3 regions of the Rhizobium sp. 05N430 genome follow, and region 3 is predicted to be linked to each of the others. Evidence: predicted binding sites of a transcription regulator. Region 3 holds the regulator's gene; each other region holds the start of a gene.

Region 1 (4,121 bases), on a different contig from region 3:
CCAGCGGCGGTCGGCATAGGTGACTTCGGGGTGTTTTGCGGTGGAACGGACCCAGAAATGGTAGTCCTGGAAATAGCCCTGCAGATTTTCGCGGTGGAAATCGACGGAGGTGTAGATGATCGGCCGCTTGCCGTAATAGCCTTCCAGGCGGTCCATGAAGCGCTTCATCTCGGAGCGCACGGTGGCCGGATCCGGGCGAAGGCGGCAGGTCTTGGATTCGCCGTTCCACTCGACGTCGAGAACCGGCGGCAGGCGCATCGCCTCCTTCGGCACATTCTGGATGAACCAGTCGGCCTGTTCGTCGGCGGACGAGCAGAAATAGTAGAAGTGATAGGGTGCATGCGGAATGCCGACGGCGCGGGCGCGCTGCCAGTATTCGCTGAAGCGCGGATCGACGCGATCCTTGCCTTCGGTCGCCTTGATGAAGGCGAAGGACACGCCGGAGGATTTCACCGTCTGCCAGTCGATATCGCCCTGCCACTTGGAGATGTCGATGCCGTGGATATCGTTCTGATGCGGGGTCTTTGCGCCGAAATCCTGCGGATCGGTGTCCTGGAAACGGCTCTTCTTTATCGAGGCGGTTTCGAGATAGTCATAGCCCGTGGAGCTGCAACCGGCGAGCATAAGAGCCAGCGGCAAAACGCAAAACAACAGCCTGCGCATGGTTATCCCGTCATGTAACGAATGATCTACTTGCCCCACAGCATGACCTTCGAAGACGAATGCAGCCGAGGAATAATCCTCTTTTCACCATATCAACGTAAAAAATCGGTTAGTTTCAAGCGAATTATGCGCGCTTGGCGGATATGACGGCCTGCCAGGCATAGCCGCCGCCGATCGTCTCGAAAGCCAATCCTGCACCGTTTTCATGGGCTTGGGCTTCCAGAACCTCACGCAGATTGGCGCGCGGGGTGACGTGGAATTTTGTCAGCCATCCCCGGAGCAGGGCTCTGAACCAGCCGGGAAGACCCTCCTGCTGGCCGAAATCGACGATATGCAGCTGGCCGCCCGGGTTGAGCGCGGCGATCGCTGCGTCGATGGCGCGTTCCCAGTCGGGGATCATCGACAGGGCATAGGAGATGAGGATGCGATCGAAACCGGCGGCACCGAATTCGCGCGGGGTAAAGGCGGTGGCGTCGGCGACGCGGAAGTCGGGCAGGGTGGCCTTCGTCGCGAAGGTCTTGCGGGCGGAGATCAGCATCTCCTGCGAGATGTCGAGGCCGTAGAGCCGGGCATCCGGAAAGCGCTTGTGGGCGAGCGCCAGGTTGCGGCCTGTGCCGCAGCCGACTTCGAGCAGCGTGCCGCCCTTGGGCACGTCGAGGCCGCGGATCGTCTTGTCGCGGCCAAGCAGATAGTATTTGCGCGTCAGATCGTAGATATGGCGCTGGTAACGGTACATCCCGTCCATCAGGCCGGCATGTGCCTCGGAGCGATCGTCCGGAAGTGTGCGGATCTCTGTCACGCCTTCTTCCCGTAGATGTGGAAGCCGCCGTAGATCGCCGAGCGATCGAGTGCCGTCATATCGCGCGACTTGTCTTCGAAGTAGTCCCACTGATCGCGGATCGCCGGCGACAGACGTCCCTCGATGATGCTCTTCTCCGCAGCCGTGCGGAAGATGACGCGGGCGCCGGGGCGGGCGGTGCGGCTGATCTCGGCCCAGAGACCGTTCAGCTGCTCGTCGGTCATCCAATCCTGCGCATCGAGCAGGATATAGCGGTCGCGCGAGGCGGCAGGCTCCCGAGCGAGCAGCTCGGTGAAGTTCGCATGATGAACCGTGACGCGATCGACATTGGCGCGGATCACCTCATGGTGCTCCGGCTTCAGATAGGTCGGCAGCGGACCTTCGTCGCTGGCGGCGTAGCGGCGTGCGAAGGCCTGCCAGGCGAAATAGTTGTCGCGCATCGGGAAGTGGCAGGCGAGCTTCTCAAGACGGTGGCGGAGGACCGGGGCGATCGAGTGATCGGCAGCCAGGCTTGCCAGCTCGTCATATTGCTGCGGCGGGATGCCGAGGCCGAACAGCGAGCTCTTGCGGCCGGTGATCCAGCGCACGACGGGCTTTTCGAAGAGGGGAGCGACCTGTTGGTCGAAGAAGGCGCGCTGCTCTTCCAGCGACTGCGTCTTGGTGATCTGCTTCAGATCGACGCCGTGCAGGCGGGCTAGCAGATGGGCGGCGCCGATGAAGCGTCCAAGCAGGCCCGTCTCATAGATGTTGCGATCGAAGACGGTGACGCGGCGGCGGCCGAACTTGCGGCCGTTCCAATAGCTGCGCGTCGCATCATCGAGAACCGGAGAGAGGTAACGGTCGAAGGCGCGGCTGTTCGATGCTTCGTTCGGCATGGCGAGGAAGCGAACGAGATCGGCATGACCAGGCAGATGCTTGAAGGCGGCAAGCTTCAGGCGGTTCAGGGCGATGTGATGCGGGTTCAGATCGACGACGTCGATCGAGGCCGGTGCCTTGGAAAGGTAGGCCAGCATGTTGCAGCCGCCTGAGCCGATGGTGACGATACGGTGGTGCGGCTGCAGCTCCATGGCCTGCATGTCGAGATCCGGATCTTCCCAGATCTGCGGATAGACGAGGCCGGAGAAAAGCAAGCCAAAAAGCCGCTCGGAAAGGCCTTCCTTGGAGAATGCCTTATGGCGGAGGAGTGCGTCCTTGAGTTTCCGGTTCTTGCGGAAGCCGGCATCCGGTGCAAATTCGGTCATCTGATTCCATCACCGTTTTTAGCGTTCAGGGCGTTTAACGCGGCGCTGCTACAGTTTGATGACGCGGGCTGTGGGCAGCCTTTTGCGGGCAATAGCGTGGATGAAACGGCACTCTCGCTTTTGTGCCCTTTTCTATGGTGGCGTTTGCTGCTTCTCTCCACCTGTGGAGGAAGAAACATGCGAGTAGTTCTGCGTATCCTGAAGGTGCTTCTGGCGCTGGTGATCGTCGCGGTCATCGGCGGGGCGCTGTGGCTCTATATTCGCCCACCGGAGCTGCTGCGCGTCGGCGATGGCTATGCGGCAAAGATCGTCTGCTCGAATGTGTTCATGGCCGGGCGCGATCCGGATGCCATTCTTGCCGAGGACGTTCAGGCGCCCGGAAACCCGCTGCTGCGGCTGATCCGCGTATCCGTCAACCGTGAGGAGGGGAAAGTATCGGCCCGCATCCTCGGCCTGTTTGCGCCGGGCCATGCGCTCTACCGCGGCGCCTTTGGCTGCACGAGCGTTCCTGATGGCGACTTCAACGCTGCGATGAACGCTGCGCCCGAAGAGGATCTCGCTGCGCCGCCGCCGAGCGACGATCTGTGGCCCGAGCGCGAGCGGGTCGCTGCCGCCAATAACGGAAAGCTTGCGCCGCTGCTTGCCGACGAGGCGCTGGCCGGGCCGGAGATGCGAGCGATCGTCGTCGTCCACAATGGCCGGATCGTCGCCGAGCGCTATGGCGACGGATTTGATGCGCGCACACCGCTGCTCGGCTGGTCGATGACCAAGACCGTCAATGCGGCGCTAGTCGGCCGGGTGATGCTGTCGGGCAAGCTCAATTTCGACGACGCCAAGCTGTTTGCCGCCTGGCATGGCGATGGGCGGGCGGCGATTACCCTTGCCGATCTGCTCGGCATGGAAAGCGGGTTGGCATTCAATGAGGATTACGGCGCCGTCGCCGATGTGACGCGCATGCTCTATCTCGACCCCGATATGGTGACACTGCCGGTAAATGCGGCGCTGGAAGACAAGCCCGGCCAGCGCTTCCGCTATTCGAGCGGTACGGCGGTGCTTCTGTCCCGCATCTGGATGGACCGGCTCGGCGATCCGCAGAGCGCTTTCGACTATCCGCGCGATGCGCTGTTCGGGCCGCTCGGCATGTCCAGCGCCGTGCTGGAGGTCGATGCGCGCGGCACCTTCGCCGGAAGCTCCTATCTCTACGCGACGGCGCGCGACTGGGCGCGCTTCGGGCAGTTCCTGATCCAGGATGGCGTCTGGAACGGCCAGCGGCTGTTGCCGGAAGGGTTCGTGGCGACAATGCGGACGCCGACGCAGTCGTCGGGCGGGAAATATACGCAGGCGCAGGCCTGGCTTGCGGCCCCAGGCGGCGATCTGAGCGCGGCTGCGGGGCTTCCGGGCGATACGTTCTGGCTGGA
Region 2 (4,121 bases), on a different contig from region 3:
ATTGCGGCCGTCATGCTCATCATCTCGTTCATCATGCTGCTGGTCATCAATCTCATTCAGAGCTGGCGCAGACGGAGGTACGGACATGGCGCTTGATACTGTCTCCGCCTCTCCGAAGGTTGCCTCCGTCGTGACGGAAAGCAGGCTGGCGCGCTGGGCGCTGATCCTGCTGTCGCTGGTCTTCCTGCTGCTGATCCTGTTCCTGCCGCTGGCTGCCGTCTTTGTCGAAGCCTTCCGCAAGGGCGTCCCGCCGTTCTTCCAGGCGCTGCAGGATGCAGAAACCTTCTCGGCGATCCGCCTCACCCTGATCGTCGCCGGCATCAGCGTGCCGCTGAACGTCGTCTTCGGCGTTGCCGCTGCCTGGGCGATCGCCAAGTTCGAGTTCAAGGGCAAGGCGTTTCTGACGACGCTGATCGACCTGCCCTTCTCGGTGTCGCCGGTGATCTCGGGTCTTGTCTTCGTGCTTCTGTTTGGGGCCAACACCTATCTTGGGAAATGGCTCGATGCGCATAGCATCAAGATCCTGTTTGCCGTGCCGGGCCTGATCCTGGCCACGATGTTCGTTACCTTCCCCTTCGTCGCCCGCGAACTGATCCCGCTGATGCAGGAACAGGGAACGGCCGATGAAGAAGCGGCACTGTCGCTCGGCGCCAGCGGCTGGCAGACCTTCTGGTACGTGACGTTGCCGAACATCAAGTGGGGCCTGCTCTACGGCGTGCTGCTCTGCAACGCCCGCGCCATGGGTGAATTCGGCGCCGTCTCCGTTGTCTCCGGCCATATCCGCGGCCAGACAAACACGATGCCGCTGCAGGTGGAAATTCTCTACAACGAGTATAATTTCACCGGCGCCTTTGCCGTCGCGACACTGCTTGCACTGCTTGCCCTTGTGACTCTTGTTTTGAAAACGCTGCTCGAAATGCGATACAGCGCGGAAATCGCTGCCAGCCGGCGGCACTGAAGGATTGAGAATGGAAGTACGCGTTCAAAACATACGCAAGGAATTCGACCGGTTCCCGGCCCTGCACGACGTTTCGCTCGATATCCGCTCGGGCGAACTGATCGCGCTGCTCGGCCCTTCCGGTTCCGGCAAGACGACACTCCTTCGCCTGATCGCCGGCCTCGAAAGCCCGACCGAGGGGAAGGTTTTCTTCGGCGACGAGGATGCTTCGAAGAAGACGGTGCAGGAACGCAATATCGGTTTCGTGTTCCAGCACTATGCCTTGTTCCGCCACATGACGGTGCTCGACAACGTCGCCTTCGGCCTCAAGGTGCGTGACGGCGCCCGCCGTCCGCCGAAGGCCGAAATCCGCAAGAGGGCGCTCGAATTGCTGGATCTCGTGCAGCTCTCAGGCCTCGAAAAGCGCTATCCGGCCCAACTTTCCGGCGGCCAGCGTCAGCGCGTGGCGCTCGCCCGCGCCATGGCGGTCGAACCGAACGTGCTTTTGCTCGACGAGCCGTTCGGCGCGCTCGACGCCCAGGTGCGCAAGGATCTGCGCAAGTGGCTGCGGGAAATCCACGACCGCACTGGCCACACCACCGTCTTCGTCACCCACGATCAGGACGAAGCGATGGAGCTGGCAGACCGCGTCGTCGTCATGAGCCAGGGTGCGATCGAGCAGGTCGGCACGCCGGATGAGGTCTACGACCGTCCGAATTCGCCCTTCGTCTTCGGTTTCGTCGGCCAGTCGAACTGTTTGAACGTCAAGATCGTCGGCGGCGACATCCTGTTCGAGGGCCGGACGCTCGGCCTGAAGGCAGATGGCGAGCCGGATGGCGAGGCGCAGCTTTATTTCCGCCCGCACGATATCGAACTGCTGGACGCGAACCGCGGCGGAATCCCCGGCACGCTCGCCTCCAGCCGCCGCGTTGCGGGAACAAGGCATATCGAAATCGATATCGGCAAGGGGCACCAGCATATCGAGCTGGAAGTTCCGCCGTCGCAGACCGAAGTCCTCGACAGCAAGCACATCGCCTTCCGGCCGACGCGCTGGAAACTGTTCAGGAAGGGCTGACCCTCACTTCGTCATGCTCGGGCTTGTCCCGAGCATCTGCAACGGCTGACGTAGGGGATCGTTGGATCCTCGGCACAGCGCCGAGGATGACGGCTGCGGGCGGTGCGACCGCCCGCTCAGGCACATTCAATAGATTTCCGGCACGTACATCTCAGGCGGAACCGGTATGCGCGAATAGTCGTCGTGGCGCACGCGCGGCGGCAGGACGATATTGTCCTTCGGCACATCCGCGTAGGGGATATGCTGCAGAAGATGGGCGATCATGTTGAGGCGCGCCCGCTTCTTGTCGACGGCCTGGACCACCCACCATGGCGCTTCCGGAATATGGGTCCGGTCGAGCATCTCCTCCTTGGCCTTGGTGTATTCTTCCCAGTGCACGCGGCTTTCGAGATCCATCGGCGACAGCTTCCACTGCTTCAGCGGATCCTGGATACGCATGCGGAAGCGGAATTCCTGCTCCTCGTCGGTGATCGAGAACCAGTATTTGACGAGAATGATCCCTGAGCGAACAAGCATGCGCTCGAATTCCGGTACCGAGCGGAAGAATTCTTCCAGCTCGTCCTTGGTGCAGAAGCCCATGACGCGCTCGACGCCGGCACGGTTATACCAGCTGCGGTCGAACAGCACCATTTCGCCGGCTGACGGAAGATGCGGCGTATAGCGCTGGAAATACCACTGGTTCCGCTCGCGCTCGGTCGGCGCAGGAAGAGCGACGACGCGGCAGACGCGCGGATTGAGGCGCTGCGTGACGCGCTTGATCGCCCCGCCCTTGCCGGCGGAATCGCGGCCTTCGAACAGCACGACGACCTTGAGCTTCTTGTGCTGCACCCAGTCCTGCAGCTTCACCAGCTCATGCTGGAGGCGGAAGAGTTCGCGGAAATAGGTTTTCCGCTCCAACACGTCTTCGATGCCGCCTGGAAGGTTCTCGGCAACGAGGTCGTCAAGCCGGTCTTCCTCCATCTGCATTTCCAGTTCCTCGTCGAAACTGTCTGCAATCTCGTCCTTGATGCGGCGGAGCTGGTCGATTTCTTCCTGAGTCATGGTCCTGTCCCTTTGATCGGCGCCACATCAACAGGGTTTGACGACAGTAATGTGACAATCGCAGATGCGCGAGGCCGCAGGGCCGCGTTACCGAAAAGTTGTGTCATGCAAGCTTCATGGGCGGGACGTAGCCTTGGCTGCTTTTCCATGAAAGGACAAGGACATGGCTGATATCGCCCCCGATCACCCAATGCCTCAGTCCGGTAGCCATCCGCTGCACTCGTCGAGTGCGGGCAAATGGTTCATACCGGTCTTTCTGCTCATTCTTCTCGTCGGCCTCGGATACGTGGCCTATGCGCTCGGCCGCGACCTGACGGAAGCCGCCGCCGCCGTTCCGTGGATCCTGCTCGGACTGGCGCTGCTGATCGCGCTCGGTTTCGAGTTCGTCAACGGCTTCCACGACACGGCAAATGCCGTGGCGACCGTGATCTACACCCGTTCGATGCCCGCCGAACTGGCGGTCATCTGGTCCGGCTTCTTCAACTTCCTCGGCGTGCTGACTTCGTCGGGCGCTGTTGCCTTCGGTATCCTGGCGCTTCTGCCGGTCGAGCTCATCCTGCAGGTCGGCTCCGGCTCCGGTCTGGCGATGGTCTTCGCCCTGCTGATCGCCGCCATCGTCTGGAACCTCGGCACCTGGTATCTCGGCCTGCCGTCCTCAAGCTCGCACACGCTTGTCGGCTCGATCATCGGCGTCGGCCTTGCCAACCAGTTCCTGGCCCCGGCAGGCAGCGCCACCAGCGGTGTCGACTGGTCGCAGGCGACCAATATCGGCCTGTCGCTGCTGATCTCGCCGCTGATCGGCTTCGGCCTCTCGGCGATCCTGCTCGTCGTCATGAAGTTTCTCGTTCGCAAGAAAGAGCTTTACGAGGAGCCGAAGGGCAACCGGCCGCCGCCGCTCTGGATCCGCGCCATCCTGATCTTCACCTGCACCGGCGTCAGCTTCGCCCACGGGTCGAACGACGGTCAGAAGGGCATGGGTCTCATCATGCTGATCCTGATCGGCCTGGTGCCGACGGCCTTCGCGCTGAACCGCACGCCTGATGTCAACTACCTGGAAGCCTACAAGCA
Region 3 (4,121 bases):
AAACGTGCGCTTTTCGACGTCAAGCTGAACATCCGCGAAAACACCGTGACTGCGCTCATCGGTCCGTCCGGCTGCGGCAAGTCCACCTTCCTGCGCAGCCTGAACCGTATGAATGACACGATCGACAATTGCCGCGTCACCGGCAAGATCACGCTCGATGGCGATGATATCTACGATCCGGATATCGACGTCGTCGAACTTCGCGCCCGCGTCGGCATGGTGTTCCAGAAGCCGAACCCGTTCCCGAAGACGATCTATGAAAACGTCGCCTACGGCCCGCGCATCCACGGTCTCGCCAAGTCGAAAGCCGACATGGACCAGATCGTCGAGACCAGCCTGCAGCGCGCCGGTCTCTGGAACGAGGTCAAGGACCGTGTGCATGAATCCGGCACCGGCCTCTCCGGCGGTCAGCAGCAGCGTCTCTGCATCGCCCGCGCCGTCGCCGTCAGCCCCGAAGTCATCCTCATGGACGAACCCTGCTCGGCGCTCGACCCGATCGCCACGGCAAAGGTCGAGGAGCTGATCCACGAGCTGCGCGAAAGCTACACGATCGTCATCGTGACGCACTCCATGCAGCAGGCGGCCCGCGTCTCGCAGCGCACCGCCATGTTCCACCTCGGCAACCTCGTCGAGGAGAACGACACCGACAAGATGTTCACCAATCCGGACGATCCGCGCACCCAGGACTACATCATGGGCCGCTTCGGCTGATCTTTGGCGTCACGACTTCCGATAGAGACACTCAAGGACATTTCCCATGGCATCGACACATATCTTTTCTGCATATGACGAAGATCTGAAGTTCCTGACCCGCCGCATTTCCGAAATGGGCGGCCTGGCGGAACAGATGGTCTCCGACGCTGTGCGCGCGCTGGTCAACGGCGATGGCGCACTGGCGCAGAAGGTCATCTCCGACGACGTGATCCTCGATCACGCCGAGCGCGAGATCAACGACAAGGCGATCGTCACCATCGCCCGCCGCCAGCCGATGGCGTCGGACCTGCGCGAGATCATGGGTTCGATCCGCATCGCCGCCGACCTCGAGCGCGTCGGCGATCTCGGCAAGAACACCGCCAAGCGCGTCATCGCCGTGCAGAGCACCGGCGTTCCGCGCAAGCTCGGCCGCGGCCTGGAGCATCTCTCCGAACTGGCGCTCGTCCAGCTCAAGGAAGTGCTCGACGTTTACACGACGCGCGCCGCCGACAAGGCGAAGTCGATCCGCGAGCGCGACGAGGAAATCGACGCGATGTACACCTCGCTGTTCCGCGAGCTCCTGACCTACATGATGGAAGATCCGCGCAACATCACCAGCTGCACGCATCTGCTGTTCTGCGCCAAGAACATCGAACGCATCGGCGACCACGCCACCAACATCGCAGAAACCATCTACTACATGGCGACCGGCGCCCAGCCGGAGGGCGAGCGTCCGAAGGACGACACCGCCAACACCGTCGGCGCGGTCACGGAATAATATCCGGACCGGGCCTCAGGAGACAGAACAGAATGATCCCGAGAGTTGCAGTCGTTGAAGACGAAGAAGCACTGAGCGTGCTTCTTCGTTACAATCTCGAAGCCGAAGGTTTCGAGGTCGACACCATCCTGCGCGGCGATGAGGCGGAAATCCGCCTTCAGGAGCGGACGCCGGACCTTCTTATCCTTGATTGGATGCTGCCTGGCGTATCAGGCATCGAGCTTTGCCGTCGGCTGCGCATGCGCCCGGAGACCGAGCGTCTGCCGATCATCATGCTGACGGCGCGCGGCGAGGAAAGCGAACGCGTTCGCGGCCTCTCGACCGGTGCCGACGACTATGTCGTCAAGCCGTTCTCGACGCCCGAGCTCGTCGCTCGCGTCAAGGCGATGCTGCGCCGCGCCAAGCCCGAAGTTCTCTCGACCGTGCTGAAATGCGGCGATATCGAACTCGACCGTGAGACGCACCGCGTTCATCGCAAGACCCGCGAAGTCCGTCTCGGACCGACCGAGTTTCGCCTGCTGGAATTCCTGATGGCCTCTCCCGGCCGCGTCTTCTCGCGCTCGCAGCTTCTGGATGGCGTCTGGGGTCACGACATCTATGTCGACGAGCGCACCGTCGATGTCCATGTCGGCCGTCTGCGCAAGGCGCTGAACTTCTCCAACATGCAGGATGTCATCCGCACCGTTCGCGGCGCTGGATATTCGATGGAAGCTTGAAGCTCTCAGGTATGGGACACAAAAAAACGGGCCGTAAGGCCCGTTTTTCGTTTGTGCTTACCCGGCTCAGTTTGCCCGTGCCGCTGCCCTGCGGCGCTCGTTGACCGGCTGGTAGGCCAGGCGCTGGTGGTAGGTGCAGTAAGGCGAAGAATCCGGGCTTTCGCAGCCGCAGAAGTGGAAATCGTCCTTCAAGGGATCGCCGACCGGCCACTTGCAGGTGCGCTCGGTGAGCTCCGTCAGGCCGAGACGGCGGGAAATCGGGACGATCACGTTCTTGGCGGGACGGTATTCCATCTCCTCCATGACGTCGATCTCGATCTCTTCCTTCAGCATCGTCGCGCCCTGCTGGCGGGTGACCGTACGGGTCGTCGCCAGACGCGATGCGTAGGTTGGGGCGCGGGGTGCTGCCGCCGTACGCTTGGGAGCGCGGGCAGCCGTGGCGTTGCCGCCGGCCTTCGCACGGCCCGGCAGCGCCAGACGGTGAACCTTGCCGATAACGGCGTTACGGCTGACGCCGCCAAGCTGGGCAGCGATCTGGCTCGCGCTCAGCCCTTCGGACCACAGTTTCTTGAGTTTCTCGACCCGCTCGTCTGTCCAGTTCATGCCCTGTGTCTCCGCCGTTTAAGCGTTGCGAAGGCAGAATCCCTCACTGTTTGCCCCGAACGAATCCGGCACAAGAAACGCTTGACTAATTTTGGTGACTAGTTCCGCCGCATGCAGTCTAGTAATTGAGTTTTAACCTAGTGTGAGGCTGACTCCGTGACAAGAGTCGCAGGAATCCGGATGAATCGAATTCGGGGTTTTCCCCAACTTGCTTCCCCTGAGAGTCATTTCTGCAACATTAGCTGTTGATAAAACGCGACATTGCTTGAGCGTCTCTCAGAAGCCACGAAAGCCGCAGTTTTGTTGACATTGCAGTGCGAAAAGTAAATAGTGCCAGTCGCCGCCGAAAGGCGGCATTTTTAATTTTTCGGACCTGGTTTTTTAGCCGGAGTCCGGTTGCCCGTAACGCTGACAGGAGACCGCGCCATGGCTGAAGCCGCGCCGCTATATGATACCTATTCTCGTGCCCCATTGCGGTTCGAGCGAGGTGAAGGCGTGTGGCTGATCACCGAAACTGGCGAACGATATCTGGATTTCGGTGCCGGCGTCGCGGTGACCTCGGTCGGCCACAGCAATCCGCATGTCGTGGATACCCTGAAGGCACAGGCCGACAAGGTCTGGCACCTGTCCAACATCTATGAAATCCCCGGGCAGGAAAAGCTCGCCAGGCGGCTGACGGAGGCGACTTTCGCCGACAAGGTGTTCTTCACCAATTCAGGCGCGGAAGCCCTGGAATGCGCGATCAAGACCGCACGCCGCTACCAGTATTCGAAGGGCCATCCCGAGCGCTTCCATATCATCACGTTCGAAGGCGCCTTCCACGGCCGGACGCTGGCAACGATCGCTGCCGGCGGGCAGGAGAAGTATCTGGAAGGCTTCGGCCCCAAGGCGCCGGGTTTCGACCAGGTGCCCTTCGGTGATATCGACGCCGTCCGCGCCGCAATCACTGATGCGACCGCAGGCATTCTGATCGAGCCGGTTCAGGGCGAGGGTGGCATTCGCCCGGTGACCACCGAGTTCATGAAGGCGCTGCGCGCGCTCTGCGACGAGAAGGGCCTGCTGCTCATTCTCGACGAGGTCCAGACCGGCGTCGGCCGTACCGGTAAGTTCTTTGCCTATGAGTGGTCCGGCGTGACCCCTGATATAATGGCTGTCGCCAAGGGCATCGGTGGCGGCTTCCCGCTCGGCGCCTGCCTGGCAACGGCGGACGCTGCGTCCGGCATGAAGGCCGGCACCCACGGTTCGACTTATGGCGGCAATCCGCTGGCCATGGCCGTCGGCGGCGCCGTACTCGACATCGTCCTTGCCGAAGGCTTCCTGCAACATGTCCG

Evidence for each region. The regulator PhoB, encoded in region 3, activates phosphate uptake and scavenging genes when phosphate is short. The targets are predictions, from matches to a motif close to TGTCATNNANCTGTCAT.
Region 1: the regulator PhoB is predicted to act here: its motif matches at 2,751-2,767, upstream of AC1DJO_RS01555 (BtaA family protein).
Region 2: the regulator PhoB is predicted to act here: its motif matches at 3,155-3,171, upstream of AC1DJO_RS06345 (inorganic phosphate transporter).

What each region holds. Positions count from the first base shown of each region.
Region 1 covers NZ_JBFTMO010000001.1:310,267-314,387, forward strand. The annotation lists gene AC1DJO_RS01545 (glycoside hydrolase family 25 protein) at 1-663, opposite strand, end outside; gene AC1DJO_RS01550 (class I SAM-dependent methyltransferase) at 788-1,408, opposite strand; gene AC1DJO_RS01555 (BtaA family protein) at 1,459-2,703, opposite strand; gene AC1DJO_RS01560 (serine hydrolase domain-containing protein) at 2,881-4,121, shown strand, end outside.
Region 2 covers NZ_JBFTMO010000002.1:550,752-554,872, reverse strand. The annotation lists gene cysT (sulfate ABC transporter permease subunit CysT) at 1-96, shown strand, start outside; gene cysW (sulfate ABC transporter permease subunit CysW) at 86-958, shown strand; gene AC1DJO_RS06355 (sulfate/molybdate ABC transporter ATP-binding protein) at 969-2,012, shown strand; gene ppk2 (polyphosphate kinase 2) at 2,139-3,053, opposite strand; gene AC1DJO_RS06345 (inorganic phosphate transporter) at 3,217-4,121, shown strand, end outside.
Region 3 covers NZ_JBFTMO010000003.1:507,596-511,716, reverse strand. The annotation lists gene pstB (phosphate ABC transporter ATP-binding protein PstB) at 1-711, shown strand, start outside; gene phoU (phosphate signaling complex protein PhoU) at 758-1,471, shown strand; gene phoB (phosphate regulon transcriptional regulator PhoB) at 1,504-2,187, shown strand; gene AC1DJO_RS09945 (GcrA family cell cycle regulator) at 2,254-2,790, opposite strand; gene AC1DJO_RS09940 (acetylornithine transaminase) at 3,217-4,121, shown strand, end outside.